Bombiscardovia apis: one gene and its partner. The main gene of each other region encodes a partner of the protein of the gene in region 2 in a complex. Links are inferred from orthologs where the notes say so. Each region holds a gene or a part of one and is shown on either strand. Other genes may lie near its edges. The genes, in order: dnaG and dnaB.

Region 1 (7,437 bases), 490 kb from region 2 along the record:
GTTTGGATCCTTCTGGCATTAAGGAATTTAGGCAGCTTTTGAAGCAGCTCAACGAGCGCCAGCAGACTACTATTCTCATTTCTAGCCATATTTTGAGCGAGCTCTACCAGGTTTCCGCCCGCTTCGGCATCATCCACAAGGGCCAAGTTGTGCAGGAACTCACCCGGGCAGAACTGGATGCAGCCAATCGTTCGGGCATCATGGTTGAAGTGGACCAAGCGCCATTAGCCGCACAAATCCTGGAACAAGCCGGCATAGGACCTTTCGATGTAAGCGATAACCACCATTTGCTGATTCGTTCGCAGGAGGCTGACCCTGGGCAGATTAACATATTGCTGGTTCAGGGCGGCGTCAGAGTCACGAATGTTAGCAAGCAAGAGGGCTCACTTGAGCAGTATTATTTGAACCTCATGGCCCAGCAGCAGCGCAAGGATGAGGAGGGGCAACGATGATTAACCAGATGAGAGCCGACTTGTACCGGCAGTCGCGCACGAAGGGTCTGTATATACTGCTTGCCCTGACCATCGCCTTGAGCGTCTTGATTACCGCGTCTAAGCAGGTGGGCGGCGTTATGGTCACAGACGAAGACTTAGGTAAACAAATGACCGAGATGACACAGATGTCTTGGTCTGCCTTGACTGGCGTTAAGGCCATGACCATGTCATCTAGCCTGTTAATGTACTTCTATATAGGCTTGTTTGTTATCGTTGTTGGCTACGAATTCTCGCAGAAAACATACAAAAATACGCTCATTTCAGGCATCTCCCGCCTACAATTTATCGCAGCTAAGTATGTCGTGCTCCTAGTAGATTTATTAGTCTTATCCGCTATCTACTACGCGGCTTCCATTATTACCAGTCTCATTGCGGGGCGCGGCATAGGCGAGAGTTGGGGCACGCTGCTGAGCGACACAGCAGTGATGACTATAGCTATTGCCTTCTTTATGTCGGTGATTTTCAGCCTTGCTATCATCCTGCTGATGGCAACCGGCTCAACAATCATACCGGCGGTATTTGTCATTATCTGGCCTATTGCAGTGGCCATGCTTACCTTCTTCGCACACTGGTCTTGGCTCAAGTATGTGGACTTCGTAACTGTGGCACAGAACGTGTCGCTTTCCATCATTACCAGCAGCCAGCTCTGGCCCTACATCGGCGTGTCTCTGGGCATACTCGCACTCACTATCGTCGGTTCAGCCCTCATCATCCGCAACAAGGAACTGTAGAGTACAAGCTGCTTACACAGACGAAGGGCCTAGGAAGCAAACGCAACCTAGGCCCTTTTTTATATGTCAACCGCTTTGCTACTGAGCTTGGCGCTGGGCTGTATACTCCCCCAAGCGCTCAGGAGTCAGTCCAAGGTAAGTATCAATTGACGTAAACTGCGGACCAGCGCTTGTATCCGTAGGATTGGCACCGGTAAAAGCCAGCGTCGTAATACCAGAGGCGGCAGCCGAAGTGATGCCGGTGATAGTGTCTTCAAGCGCTATGCACGAGGCCAAGTCGCCCGTCTCAATGCCTATCATCTTGGCAGCATGCAGGTAGGGCGCTGGATCTGGCTTCATAGGTAGACCGTCATCGCCGCAGACAAAACCTACGAAGGCACCTTCGGGAGCCTGCTCTACCACCACCTGCGCAATGTGACGGGGCGAAGAAGTGACCAAAACCGAAGGAACACCGGCCTCTTTAAGAGCTTGCAATAGCTCGGAAACACCCTCAATCCAAGGCATTTGTTCCTGCTCACGGCGGGCAACACCCTCGATAATCTCCTGCTTCACCTGCTCGGCCGGAGCGTCTGCGCCGCGCTCACAGATAGCTGTAGCCACACGGATAACTGGAGAACCGGAGTACTCCCAGCCCAACTCTTGGCTCCACTGGCCGCCATGACTACGGGCGACCTCTACCTCGCTGGCATGCCAGTAGGGCTCAGAATCGATAAGGGTGCCATCCATATCCCAAAAGACTGCTTTGGGTAGGGTAAGTGCTGTCTGCTGCTGATTTGTCATGCTATTCATGGTAAGGGCAGCTATGGTCCTGAGCCTTGCTGCGCCTTAGACTGCGTTGTTGAAGATTTGGTCCTGCAAGTCTTTACGAGCAGCCTCAAACTTCGTAATCTGCCCCAGCAGTGCGAACTTTTCTTCGCCGTCGGGCAAGCGGTTCATCTGGTGCTTAGTTGCTGCAATCTTGCGCATATAACCGGCATCAAGCAGGCGCACCAAGAGTTCGGTAGCATACTGCTTTTCATCGTCGGTAGCTGGCCGCAACTGCACGGCTGCCGCGTTTGCTGCCGGCCGATTAGCTTCTTGTCCGCGCCCCTGGCCGCCTGCCAAGCCGAACTGAGGACCAACCCCGGGAGCATCCTGCTCTTGCTGAGGTAAGGGCAGCGGCATGACTGCCAACTCGTTGATAGCTGACTCCAATAGAGGCCCTGCTGCTTTAGTGAGATTGTGCATCCACAAGCCCTGGGGCACATCGTCGCTAGGGATACCGCCGGCAGCTTGAATAGCTTGGAAGAGCGAGCGGAAGACAGGCACTTCAAAGTTGTCATCGCTCAGCTGGGCGAAGGAAGTCTTGTCAATTGCGCGCGGGATCTGAATCAAAAGCCCCATAAACTGCTGCTCACAGATGAAGACTGCATCCTCAATGTGGTAGTAGCCCTGCTGCTCAGCATCTTGGCCTTGCAGGCGCTTACGCTCTCCCGGATCCGCATACGGATTGGCTGCTTTTGCCTTGTTTTGTGGCTCATAAGCGTGGTGACGGGGGGCGTAGGCATCTTCACCGTGGACGTTGAGCTCACGCCGAGCCTGCCGTACCTGTTCTGTCAAGACATCGAGTTCTACACCGATGCGTCTGGCAGTCTTGCGAGTGTAAAGCCCCACCAAGGAGCGGTCGCGAATCTGTGCAATCACCGGTGCCACAGCCTTGACCGCGCCCATCTGACCAGTCGTGTACTGGGTATCAAACATGTTTACCGCGGTGTCGATTACGAAATCGTAGAGCGGAGTGGCGTTGGTAACCAGCGATTGCACGGCCTCATCTCCATGCTGAATACGCAAATCGCAAGGGTCCAGGCCGTCTTGTGCCACCGCCACGAAGGTCTGGGTTAGGAAGCTGCCGTCGAGTCCGAATGCGTGGAGGGCAGCCTTTTGACCGGCTGCATCCCCGTCGAAAGTGAAGACTACGCGTGAGCCCTGAGCAGGCCCAACCAGCTGAATACCGCCCAAGGCATCGTCTGAAATGAGGCGGCGCACAATCTTGGCGTGCTCCTCGCCGAAAGCGGTTCCACAGGTCGCAACTGCCGTGTCAACGCCTGCTAAATGGCAGGCCATCACGTCGGTATAGCCCTCAACGATGACCACTTGCCGCTTCTTGACGATCGACTTCTTCGCTAAGTCAATGCCATAAAGCACCTGATTCTTGCGATAGAGAGGGGTGTCAGGCGTGTTTAAGTACTTGGCGGGGATGTTGTCATCTTCGTAGAGCCTGCGAGCGCCAAAGCCCAGAGTGCGCCCTGCCGAGTCGCGGATAGGCCAAGTGGCCCGGCCCCGCAAGTAATCGTAGACACCGCGAGGGCCGCGACGAGCTAGGCCTGCGTCCATCATCTCTTGGTGGGTAAAGCCCTTGGAAGCCAAGTAGCGCACGAGATTGTCCCAGCCGCGAGGGGCGTAACCGCAGCCAAAGTAAGCGCAGTCCTCTTGGGAAAAATTGCGGCCGCCGAGGAGCTTTCTGGCAGCCAAGGCTTCTTTGGTAGTGATTTGGGAGACATAGAACTTTTGAGCCTCTTCGTTGGCTTCAATGAGCCGAGCGCGGTTGGAACCCTGCCGGTTTGAGGGGCGCTTGGAATCGTAGTGGAGCTCAATGTGGTAGCGGTCTGCCAAGATTTCAATGGCATCGCCAAACTCAACGTTTTCAGTCTTTTTGACGTAGTCAAAGACATCACCACCGAGGCCGCAGCCGAAGCAGTGCCAGGCCCCTAAGGCTGGGCGCACAGAAAAGGAAGGCGATTTTTCGTCGTGAAAGGGGCACAAACCCATGTATGTGCCCGATCCTGAGGGCTTTAGGGTCACGGTTGCCGACACAATGTCGTAGAGGTCCGCTGTCGCGCGCACCTTCTCGATGTCTTCCTTCTTAATCATGCCCTGCATAAGGTATAAGACTACCTGCGGGCAGGGAAGTTGACGACATGCCTCAGCCTAGGACGAACGAGTAGCGAGTCAGGCGCACACCAATGAGTGCAGGGCCAGCGCAGAGCCATCGGTTAGGCTAGCCACCTGATCGATGGCCACCCGCAGGCGTTCGCTGTCGTTGGTGGCCTGTGCCCAGTCCTCCAAGAAGACGTTTTCCAAAGCAGCGTAAGGCCTAGGAGAGTCGGACATCATCACATCAACCAAATCGGTAATAATCTTCAATTGCCGGTCATGGAAGGGGTCGCGCTCGCGCGGTTCCATCACGAAATAAGCGGAAATGCCCTTCAAAGCCACTATCTCGTATGAAGTCTCTTCAGGGATGATTACCGAAGCTGAGTAGCGGGTTAGCGGTCCCTGTCCATAGTGGGCGCGCGTAGCTCGCTCAACAGAATTTGCGAATCGGCCTATGAGAGCGCTAGTCAGATTCTTCAGCTGAGCCAAAGCCCGGCGAGAACCGTTAAAGTGAACCGGCAGTAAGGGCTTGAGCCGTTCTAGCGCTTCAAGTAACAAGTCAGCATTCCACTGGTTGCCGTACCAAGAGCGAGCCGAAGCAACCACCGCATCCATAATGCGCGGGTCCGTAAGAGCAATCGAATTGAAGGATCCGCCCACAATAGCATCCTCGACATCGTGCACCGAGTAGGCGATGTCGTCGGAGAGGTCCATCACCTGGCATTCCATAGGAGTAGAGCCGACGGGCGCATCTTGCTTGAGCCAGCGGAAAACCGTCTCATCGTCTGGGTAGACGCAATATTTGAGACTGCGCTCCCCCTTGGTATGCTCAGCCGCATCGGCCAGCGTCCAGGGATACTTTACGGCAGCGTCGAGGGCGGCACGGGTCAAATTCACGCCCGCCGAGCGGCCGTCGTCATGAAATACTTTGGGCTCAAGCCGGGTCAAGAGACGCATCGTTTGCGCATTGCCCTCAAAACCGCCAATGCCCGAGGCAATATCTGACAAAGCCCGCTCGCCGTTGTGCCCAAAAGGCGGATGACCTAGGTCGTGGGCCAAGCAGGCGCAGTCCACCACATCGGGATCGCAGCCTAGCATCACACCAATCTGGCGGCCAATCTGGGCCACTTCGAGCGTGTGAGTCAGTCGGGTTCGAGCAAAGTCGTCAGAGCCAGCCACTAAAACTTGAGTCTTAGCTCCCAGCCTGCGCAGGGCCGAGGAATGCACTAAGCGGGCACGATCGCGCTCAAAAGCGGTGCGAGACTGCGATTTGGGGGGCTCCGGAGCCCATCGCTCCTCATCTGCCTCTTGATAGCCTTCTGCACTCAAGATGAGTTCACCGTCCGTCGTGGTTACCATCGGTTTCCCCTTTGCAACCCGGCTGGGCATATAGGCACTGACCAGCCGCCCCAAGCCGTTGTGAAGCAAGTGGAGCGGCCGCCAGCGGATTAGTCGAGAGAGTCTACAATTACCAATTCAGTAGGCACATTGCCCTGAGTGGCCTTGGAGTAAGGGCAGAGCTCTTGAGTACGGTCTACCAACTTCTGGGCAGTTTCCTTGTCAACGTCGGGCAAGTAGACCTCAATCTTGGCCTTGATACCGAAGGATTCTCCTTCGTCTCCCAAAGAAATGTGGGTACGCACCTTGCTCTTAGCCAGCTTGGTAGCGGCCACACGCAGTTCTTTACCAGCCAGGCCCATAGCTCCCTGGAAGCAGGCGCCCCAGCCAATAGCGAAGAGCTGCTCGGGGTTGGTTCCCTCGCCCTTGCCACCCATTACGACAGGCGTATCTAGATCGAGCGATAGGTCTGGCTCGTGGCTTTCAGCGTGCCCATTGCGGCCACCGGTCACCTCGGCCACAGCAGTGTAAGAGATGGTACTTGGTTCTTTTCCTTGATATGTGCTCATAGCTTCATCTCAGCACGAACTGAGCGCAAATGCAAGGCGCTTGACCCAAAGAGTAATGTGAAGGTGAGCAAATCAACATTATGCCCCCACCTAAGCAGGCCCAAGTATGCTAGATAGCGAATCTTATAAGATGCTGGCTGGGTCGAGCAATAGCAAATCTTCTTCTGACAAGACCTGCGGCGCATGCAAGTACAAGCGTGGAATGCGATTGCGTAGGCAGACGAATATTTCATAGCTAATCGTCTGCGCACTCAGGGCCCAATCGTCGGCAGTGGGCTCTGCGTAATCCACTCCCCTGCCCGGCCCAAAGAGTACGACGGTATCGCCTTCAGCCACGCCCATCTCGCTAGCCATGCCTTGCAGATCGAGCACGCATTGGTCCATGCAGACTCGCCCCGAAACATGCACCAACTTAGGGCCTTTCTTGGTCATCACCCTAACCGGACCGCCCAAGTGATCGTGACCAGTAAAGCCGGCCGCATCGCAGCCCGAAGCCGAGCGGTGGATGCCGTCAGCATAGCCCAGAGGCATAATCGCAGTTGAGGTTGGACGCTCAGTTACGTATGTGCGCCCATAAGAGATGCCGTGCCCTGCTGGTAGGTCCTTAATGGTGCCTAGCTGGGCCTGCACTGTCATAGCAGGATGCAGATGATAGTTGGCCGGAGTGCCCATAGAGGGGTCCGGCTCGTAGCCGTAGAGACCTATTCCAGGCCGGGTGAGGTCGTAGTGAATCTCTGGTCGGGTCAGAGTCGCTGCAGTATTGGCCAAGTGACGCACCCGCGGCTCAAGCCCCGCTGCCTGCATACGCTCGGAAAATGCTTCAAAATTACTGATTTGCTCGTCCGTTGACGTCACAAATTCACTCACCTGAGGCATGTCTGCTACGGCCAGATGGCTCCACAAGCCCACCACGTCGAAGAGACCGCGCTGGGCTCCATCTTTCAAATCAGCCAACGCTCGATCGAAGCAATCTGCGGTGAAACCGTTGCGGCCAAAGCCGGTTTCGACCTCTACATGGACTCGGGCCTGCCGACCCAGCGCCTGAGCTGCTTGGGCAACCTGCGCAATGCCTATGAGCGAGCCCACCGAAATATCAATGTCGTGTTCAATAAGCTCTTGCAAGGGTGCCGCTGCGCTGTTGTACATCCACACCAGAATGCGGCAGCGATCAGGACCAATGCCCGCCTGCCGCAAAAGAAGCGCCTCCCTAGGCTGAGCTGAACCCAACCAAGTAGCTCCTCCAGCGAGCGCTGCCAGAGCGGTCGGGATGAGGCCATGCCCGTAAGCATCGGCTTTAATAACGCCCATAACCTGAGCGTCTGAGCCCGAAACTGCCACCGTTTGTGTCAGCTGCTTCATATTGGAGGCAAGGGCTGCTAGGTCTACGATGAC
Region 2 (7,476 bases):
CTGCGAAAGAGCCTCCATAAGCTGCTTATCAGAGACGGCAGAGAGGTCAGTTCCAGCTGAACCAACCGAAGTGCTCGCCCCCTGCGCATCTGCCACGATTGCGCGCACTAGAGCCAGAGCCGCCGCTGCGTTGTAGAGGTTATATACGCCTTCAAGTTTGACCGAAGTTGTCAGCTGCCGACCGTCTAGCTCGAAGCTGGCCTGATGGTCTCCCACCGATTCGAGCACCACATCGGCGGGCTTGCTATGCTCGGGCCGAGCTGCCAGCCGCATATCTTGCAGGGCAGATTCGCGCTCCTGTTCATCCGCCGAGCTCGATTGGTTGCTCGCATCTTCTGCGCCCGTAGCTCCCATGTCGATTTGGTCGCCCTCATGCATTTCATCATCTGAGGGGAAATATGAGAGCAGAGCGTCAGACAAACCAAAGTAACGAACCTTCGCACTCGCGGGGGCAAGGCTTGCTAGCTTGGCAATACGCGGATCCTCGCGGTTCAGCACCACGGTTCCGTCGGTGGCCGCGGCAACGCAGCTGAGCAGACGGGCTGTGTTGTCGATTTCACCAAAGCGGTCCAACTGGTCGCGCATAACGTTGAGCAGTAAGGAATAGCGCGGCCGCACTTGCTCTACAAAATGAACTGCGTAGGCTTCATCAAGCTCCAGCACTGCGATGTCTGCCTTAAGCTTGCCCGAGCCTGCGCTTAACTCAGTTACCAGCGCGGAAACTACGCCGCGTGTAAAGTTCGAGCCAGTGGGGTTGGTAAACACCCTAAGTCCGAGCGATTCGAGCATCAACGAAACCATACGAGTAGTGGTCGTCTTACCGTTGGTGCCCGAGACCAGCACCACGCCCATTGGTAGGCGGCCCAAAGTGCGCGCCAAAAAAGTCGGGTCGATGCGCTCCACCACTTTGCCAGGCAGAGCCGAACCGCCGTGGTGGGTCAGGCGAGACAGTGTTCGCACAGCTTTACCAGCCGGCAGGGCAGCAAAACCATACCAAGGCCGCTTATGCTGCCCTTCGCTCTCCTTGCTCTGCTCCTGCGCTTTCATCGGCTCTTGACTGCCTAACAAATCAGACCCCTCCCTGCTGGTCTTGGGGCATATTGACAAACTTCGACTTCTCACCGATGAAGAGGAGGTTGAAGGTGTCAGTCGGGCCGTTGCGGTGCTTGGCCAAAATGATATCTGCCTCGCCCGGCCGGTCTTCTTTATCGTAAAAGTCGGGGCGGTTGACCAAGAACACAGCGTCGGCGTCCTGCTCGATAGAGCCAGATTCGCGCAAATCCGAGAGCATGGGCTTCTTGTCGTTTCGGGCCTCGGGGCCACGGTTGAGCTGGCTCAGTGCCACGACCGGCACCTCAAGCTCCTTGGCCAACAACTTCAAAGCACGCGAGAACTCGGAGACCTCTTGCTGACGCGACTCCACCTGCTTACCCGAGCTCATGAGCTGGAGGTAATCGATTACTACCAGCTTCAAATCGTTGGTCTGTTTAAGTCGACGGCACTTCGCTCGAATCTCCATCAGGCTCATATTGGGCGAATCGTCAATAAAGAGCGGCGCATTTTGCAGCTTGCTCCAAAAGTCGTTGAGCACCTTCCAACGGTCAGAAGTGATGTCGTCTGCCCTGCGCAGAGCTACCAGCGGAATGTCTGTCTCGGCCGCGATGATGCGCTGAGCCAGCTCGTTCTTACTCATCTCTAAAGAGAAAATGACGGTCGCCATGTTGTTGTGGAGGGCTGCTGAACGCGCAAAATCGACGCCGAGCGTGGACTTACCCATTGCTGGTCGGCCTGCCACCACAATCATCTGGCCAGGCTGGAGGCCCTGAGTTACATCGTCAATCACCTGGAAACCGGTGGGCACGCCCTTCTCAACTTCGCCGTTTTGCATCTTGTCAAGCTGCTCAAGCGTATCTTGCACCACCGGCCCGATGGCCTCGTAGTCCTGGCGCACCTTGCCCACGCTCATCTCGTAGACTTCGGCCTGAGCCAAGTTCACGATATCTTCCGCCTGCGAACCTTCGGCCGAATAGCCCATCTGCGCAATCTTGGTGCCGGCCGCAATCACATTGCGCAGCACAGCCCTCTGGTGCACAATATCCGCATAGTAAGTGGCATTTGCCGCTGTTGGCACGGAAGCGACCAGCGAATGCAGGTAGTCGGTGCCGCCCACTTTTTCTAAGTCGCCATCTTTGAGCAAAGCGTTGGCAATTAGCACGGCATCAACCGGCTGAGACGCTGCAAACAGGGTAATAATGGCCTGATAAATAGTCTGATGCTTAGGCTGGTAGAAGTCGCTGATGTCAATCATCTGCGAAACCTCACCGATGGCGTCCTTACTCATCAGCATGCCACCTAAGACCGCCATCTCCGCATCGTCATCATGCGGGGGTACGCGGTCGAAAAGCATATCGCGTGAGTTCGTCTGCGCGCCGCCCTCTCTCTCGGGGTGCGAGAAATCTTTGTAGTGCTCATTTGCCATACGCTCGATTCTATGGCCCGCCCTCTATTTCTTAAGCTAGCTGCGCAGGCACCCACCCCTAGCGTCGCTTAGCCTTCGACGGCAGCATACTGTCGACAGACCATACTATTCCTCCACACTTTGCAGCGTGTCAGATTGTCCACTTGCAGTACGACTTATCCACCACCTTTCATGTGCATAAAATAAATAGTTATCCACATTTCATGCGTGTCGCCTGGGGAAAACCCACCTGCTTATCCACATGATGGGTATAACTATGTGCAAAACTTGGGGATAGACATCAACGGAACTTGGAGCTCCTTGCACACACAGCTCTCCTATGATAGCGAGCGAGCTTCCTTCACAAACAACCTTCGGAACGCCCTCTCACATACGTACAATTGCCCACATTACGCGCAAATGTCACTCCCCGGCAGCCGCACTTGGGTAGAATCATCTCAGCAAGTACACCAATCTATGGGGAGCCAGAACACCACTATGGGCACGAGCCACGAGAGCGAGCAAGCAACAGTCAGCGCGAATCGAGGCCCCATATATCGCACCATCGCAGCCCTGGCCATCCCCACCTTCGGCCAGCTCATTGCCGAGCCAGCCTTCATTATGATTGACACCGCCATCGTGGGCCACATCTCAGATGCCGCGCTCGCAGGCCTGTCAATCGGCTCAACAGTGGTGCTCACCACCGTCGGCTTATGCGTATTCTTGGCCTACGGCACCACCTCGCAAGTGGCCCGCCTCATGGGAGCCGGTAGGCGCAAAGAGGGCATGGAAGTCGGCATCGACGGCATGTGGCTAGCGTTCGGCATCGGAATCGCCGTCTGCACCCTCCTCGTGGCCTTCAGCGAACCCCTGTGCTATCTGATGGGTGCCCGCGGAGCCGTCCTCACCGCAGCTCGGCAATACTTAAACGCCACCATTTTCGGCCTGCCCGCCATGCTCCTCGTCTACGCAGCCAACGGCATCTTCCGCGGCCTGCAAAAAGTGAAAGTCACACTCATTGCCGCTATTTCGGGAGCTGCACTCAACACGGTTCTAGAAGTCCTCTTCGTATTCGGCATGGGCTGGGGCATTCTCGGATCGGGCGTAGCCACCCTCATCGCCGAATGGTATATGGGTATCTTCCTCACCGTGCCCGCCCTGGTTTGGGCCACTAAAGAGGGCGCCTCGTGGAAGCCGCGACTGGCTGGCATCTTGAATTCAGCCGGGGACGGCTTCCCACTCTTCCTACGCACCCTAGCCCTGCGCATCTGCCTCGCTTCGACCGTCGTAGCCGCCGCCCACCTGGGCGAGCAAGTATTAGCTGGCTACCAGGGAGTCAATTCGGCCTGGAACTTTGGCCTCAACATGCTCGACGCAGTAGGTATCGCAGGCCAGTCCTTAGTCGCCACCGAGCTTGGAGCCCGCCACAAGGCTCGCGCCCGCGCTATGACTGACATCTCCGCCCGCGCAGGCATGCTCATGGGCATCGTCGTAGGCCTGATTATGATCGCCCTCGGCCTCTTTGCAGCCCCGCTCTTTAGCCCCACCCCCGCCGTGCAGACCCTCATAACCGTCGGCATGGCCGTCGAAGGCGTGTTCATGCCGATTGCAGGCTGGATGTGGGCACTCGACGGCATCTTGATAGGCGCGGGCGACTACCGCTACTTGGCCGCCGCCTGCTCCATTACCGCGGTTATCTACGTGGCAGCGCTCGTACCGCTCACCTTGTGGGCCCAAAGCTGGACCAACTTAGCTTGGCGTATCGTCATGCTCTGGTGCGCCATCAACTTCCTCTACATCGGCATACGCGCGATTTTCAACGGCCTACGCGCCCGCGGCGACGCTTGGATGGCTACCGCGCTGGCCACCAACTAACCCCCCTCATTCCCTACAATATATACGTAAAAAGCGGCGGCGGATCGGTACAAAACCAGTTCGCCGCCGCTTACTATCAGCCCCGCAAGCTCAATCACGCCTCAAGCCCGCGGCGCCAACTTACTCAAACTTATTGGTCAGCTGATAAGCGCGCTCACCTTGGGCTGCAATATCTGCGCCAACTTCTTCCTGAGCCTCGCTCAACCGCCAGCCCAGCGTCTTCTCCAAAGTGAAAGCAATAATGCCCGTTACTACAGCCGAATAAATAATCACAATGAAGCAGACCACGAGTTGGACCAGAAGCTGCTGGAGGCCTCCACCTGAGAAGAGCCCCGTGTCGGCTGCAAAGAAGCCCAAAAGCACCATTCCCAGCAGGCCAGCAACGCCGTTAATGCCCACTACGTTGAGCGAGTCATCATATTTGAGCGCATACTTCACAGTACTGGTGAAACAGCAGGCCACGCCAGCAATAAGCCCCATCACGATTGCCCACAGAGGAGCCACGGAGGAAGCGGCCGGGCTAATGACAGCCAAGCCAGCCATGAGACCGAAAGCAGCGCCACGAGCCGTGTAGTGGCCGCTACGAATCTTCTGCGTCAGCATCCAACCTAGCGAAGAAGCGCCCGCAGCAAGAGCGGTCGAAACCCAAGCGTAGCCAGCGGTACCAGTAGCACCGAAGGCCGAGCCTGCGTTGAGCCCCAACCAGCCGAAGCAGAGCAAGGATGCACCCAGCAATGCCATAGGCAGGTTGTGAGGCCCGGTCAGGCGCTCGCCAAAGCCCTTACGCCCGCCGATAATAACAACGATAACCAGAGCAGCAATTGCCGCATTGAGCTGGACTACCGACCCGCCTGCGAAGTCGCGCAGAGGAGCACCGATAGCGTTAGAAATAGGACCGTCAGCCGCTAAAAGCCCGTGGTTCCAGACCATGTGAGCCATTGGAGCATAGTCAAAAGTGACCCACAAAGCTGCGAACACAATCCAAGTGGAGAACTTCACACGCTCGGCCAAAGCCCCCGAAATCAGCGCCACTGCAAACATAGCGAGCGCCCCTTGGAAGCCCACGTCGATAATGTGCGGATAGAGCGCATCCTTCACATCGAGCGAGGTAAATACGCCACTCTTAGAGGTCACCACGTCTTTGAGTAAAAACCCACTGCCCGGATCGCCAAAAATGCCGCCGATATCTTTGCCTGCGAAAGCGATAGACCAGCCCCAAATACCCCAGACTAGCGTTGTGACCATGCCTGCGCCCACGGAGAGCATGAGCATGTTCAGCACGCTCTTAGCGCGGACCATGCCCCCGTAAAAGAGGGCCAGCGCCGGGGTCATCACAAAAACCAAGGTCGCGGCCACCAGCATCCAAGCTGTAGAACCCGAATCCATATTCCTACCTATTCTTATCTCTGATTCAAACGTGTGAGGGCTTACTCGTCACCCAAAATGCCGTCCACAAAGGACTGCGGATTGAAGGGTGCCAAATCGTCCGGCCCCTCGCCTAGACCTACCAACTTAACCGGTACGCCCAACTCGCGTTGCACAGAAACCACAATACCGCCCTTAGCAGAGCCGTCAAGCTTGGTAAGCACTATGCCTGTAATTCCAATAGCTTCGGCGAATACTTTGGCTTGAATCATACCGTTTTGACCGGTAGTTGCGTCCAACACAAGGAGCACTTCATCTACAGGCAGATTCTTTTCAATAACTCGGCGAATCTTACCCAGTTCGTCCATCAGATTAGCCTTATTTTGCAGGCGACCAGCGGTGTCTACAATCAGCAAATCAGCTTGACTCTCCTTAGCCCGCTCCGAGGCTTCGAAAGCCACCGAAGCTGGGTCCGCTCCCTCATGATCAGAGCGAATTACCGGCACACCTACCTTGGATCCCCAGGTCTCCAGCTGGTCAGCAGCGGCAGCACGGAAGGTGTCGGCAGCACCCATTACGACCTTTTTGCCATCGGCCACAAAAAACCTAGCGAGCTTACCCGCAGTTGTGGTCTTGCCCGTACCATTTACACCCACCATGATAACAACAGAAGGCTTTGCAGAGCCGGGGCGGGAGGCCGCTAGCGAGCGGTCTTGACCGGTCTCGACAAGCGCGATGAGCTTTTCACGCAGCATAGTTCGCACCGCTTGCGGGTCTTTTTCGCCGGTTACACGCGCATCGGAACGCAATTCGCTCACGAGCTGCTCACTTGCTTCAGCTCCTACGTCGGCCCGCAGCAAGGTGTCTTCGACCTCTTCCCAGTCAGATTCGCTGAGCTGGTCCTTACTCAAAATAGCAAAGAGTGCCTTGCCGAATGGGTTGGGGCTCTTAGCGAGCTTGGCCCTGAGCCGAGTCATGCGGGAGGCCGAAGATTCGGGAGTTTCCACGCTCTGCCCTAGGCTCGCTTCGGCTTGGGCTTCCTGCGATTGGCCCGCCGGCACCTCACTGTGGGCGGCTGCAACCTCTGCGGTCACGGCAGATTGCTCGGCCGAGTGCTTGCGCTTGCTAGCTACAAACCACCATAGTCCAGCCACTACGAGGACCACGGCTAGGCAGATTAGAGCAATTATGACGTTAGTATCCATACCTCAAGAGTAAAGTCGCGAACGGACACGCGCGAATTCTGCGCAGCTCGTAACCCGGTTTGCTCCCCAAGCAGCTGCTGTGACTAGTCCTGCCCCTGCCCATCTTGAGCAACATGAGGCGCTTGGGCAGCCGAATCAGACTGCGCCCCAGGAGTTTTCATCGCTTTCATCTCTACTACGAAGTCTTCATTCACATAGACCGGGTGGTCCATCGTTTCTTCGTCATCTCCGTACGTATGGGCTTGCCTGAGCTCTTGGCCGGACTGTTGCGGCGTAAAAGCCGGGGTTGTGCCACCGATGCGAGGCAGGCGCGTTTCCTGCTCGTCCTCTTCTGGCTCACCCTTATGAGCCCTATGCCAGGCTCGTTCATCGAGCGCCTGTGTAAAGGTACGGTCGTGTGACTCGCCCTGTGCAAGGCGCAAGACAAAAACGACTAACGCCGCCGCTATCACAACCCACGCAAGTATAAAGACCCAGACCATACTCTTATTCTTGCAGTAAACCTCCGCTACATACATAGCAAAGCGCAAACATGCCAAGCTCATTCACAAGCCGCGCGTGTTACCTCTATTC

What was found.
Region 1: the proteins of dnaB (region 2) and dnaG are in contact, whole or in part, in a crystal structure (PDB 2R6A), measured with the Geobacillus stearothermophilus proteins. The link is inferred for Bombiscardovia apis from one-to-one orthologs. Residues at the interface, in WP_033016901.1 of Geobacillus stearothermophilus: Ser13, Glu15, Ala16, Gln18, Glu91, Leu92, Asp94, Ala95, Val96, Pro97, Thr98, Ala99, Ala100, Asn101, Tyr104, Tyr105, Ile108; in WP_049624496.1 of Geobacillus stearothermophilus: Lys456, Leu457, Leu458, Pro459, Ala460, Asn463, Ala464, Leu467, Leu535, Leu536, Ile537, Ala538, Gln544, Glu545, Asp548, Tyr549, His552.

What each region holds. Positions count from the first base shown.
Region 1 is NZ_AP026800.1:1,344,987-1,352,423, forward strand. What follows is about bases 1,598-4,557. They hold dnaG (DNA primase), read right to left. Parts: upstream 4,145-4,557; coding sequence 2,051-4,144; downstream 1,598-2,050. Other genes in these bases: R8377_RS05340 (HAD family hydrolase), read right to left, coding at 1,598-2,014; R8377_RS05350 (deoxyguanosinetriphosphate triphosphohydrolase), read right to left, coding at 4,214-4,557. In the rest of the region: R8377_RS05330 (ABC transporter ATP-binding protein), read left to right, coding at 1-452; R8377_RS05335 (ABC transporter permease), read left to right, coding at 449-1,225; more of R8377_RS05340, read right to left, coding at 1,304-1,597; more of R8377_RS05350, read right to left, coding at 4,558-5,497; R8377_RS05355 (Ohr family peroxiredoxin), read right to left, coding at 5,587-6,045; alr (alanine racemase), read right to left, coding at 6,169-7,437. UniProt on the Escherichia coli protein: RNA polymerase that catalyzes the synthesis of short RNA molecules used as primers for DNA polymerase during DNA replication.
Region 2 is NZ_AP026800.1:1,833,208-1,840,683, forward strand. The notes cover bases 239-3,237. They hold dnaB (replicative DNA helicase), read right to left. Parts: upstream 2,408-3,237; coding sequence 1,070-2,407; downstream 239-1,069. Other genes in these bases: R8377_RS07400 (MurT ligase domain-containing protein), read right to left, coding at 239-1,047; R8377_RS07410 (MATE family efflux transporter), read left to right, coding at 2,936-3,237. Also shown: more of R8377_RS07400, read right to left, coding at 1-238; more of R8377_RS07410, read left to right, coding at 3,238-4,333; R8377_RS07415 (ammonium transporter), read right to left, coding at 4,454-5,719; R8377_RS07425 (hypothetical protein), read right to left, coding at 6,987-7,385. UniProt on the Escherichia coli protein: The main replicative DNA helicase, it participates in initiation and elongation during chromosome replication. Travels ahead of the DNA replisome, separating dsDNA into templates for DNA synthesis.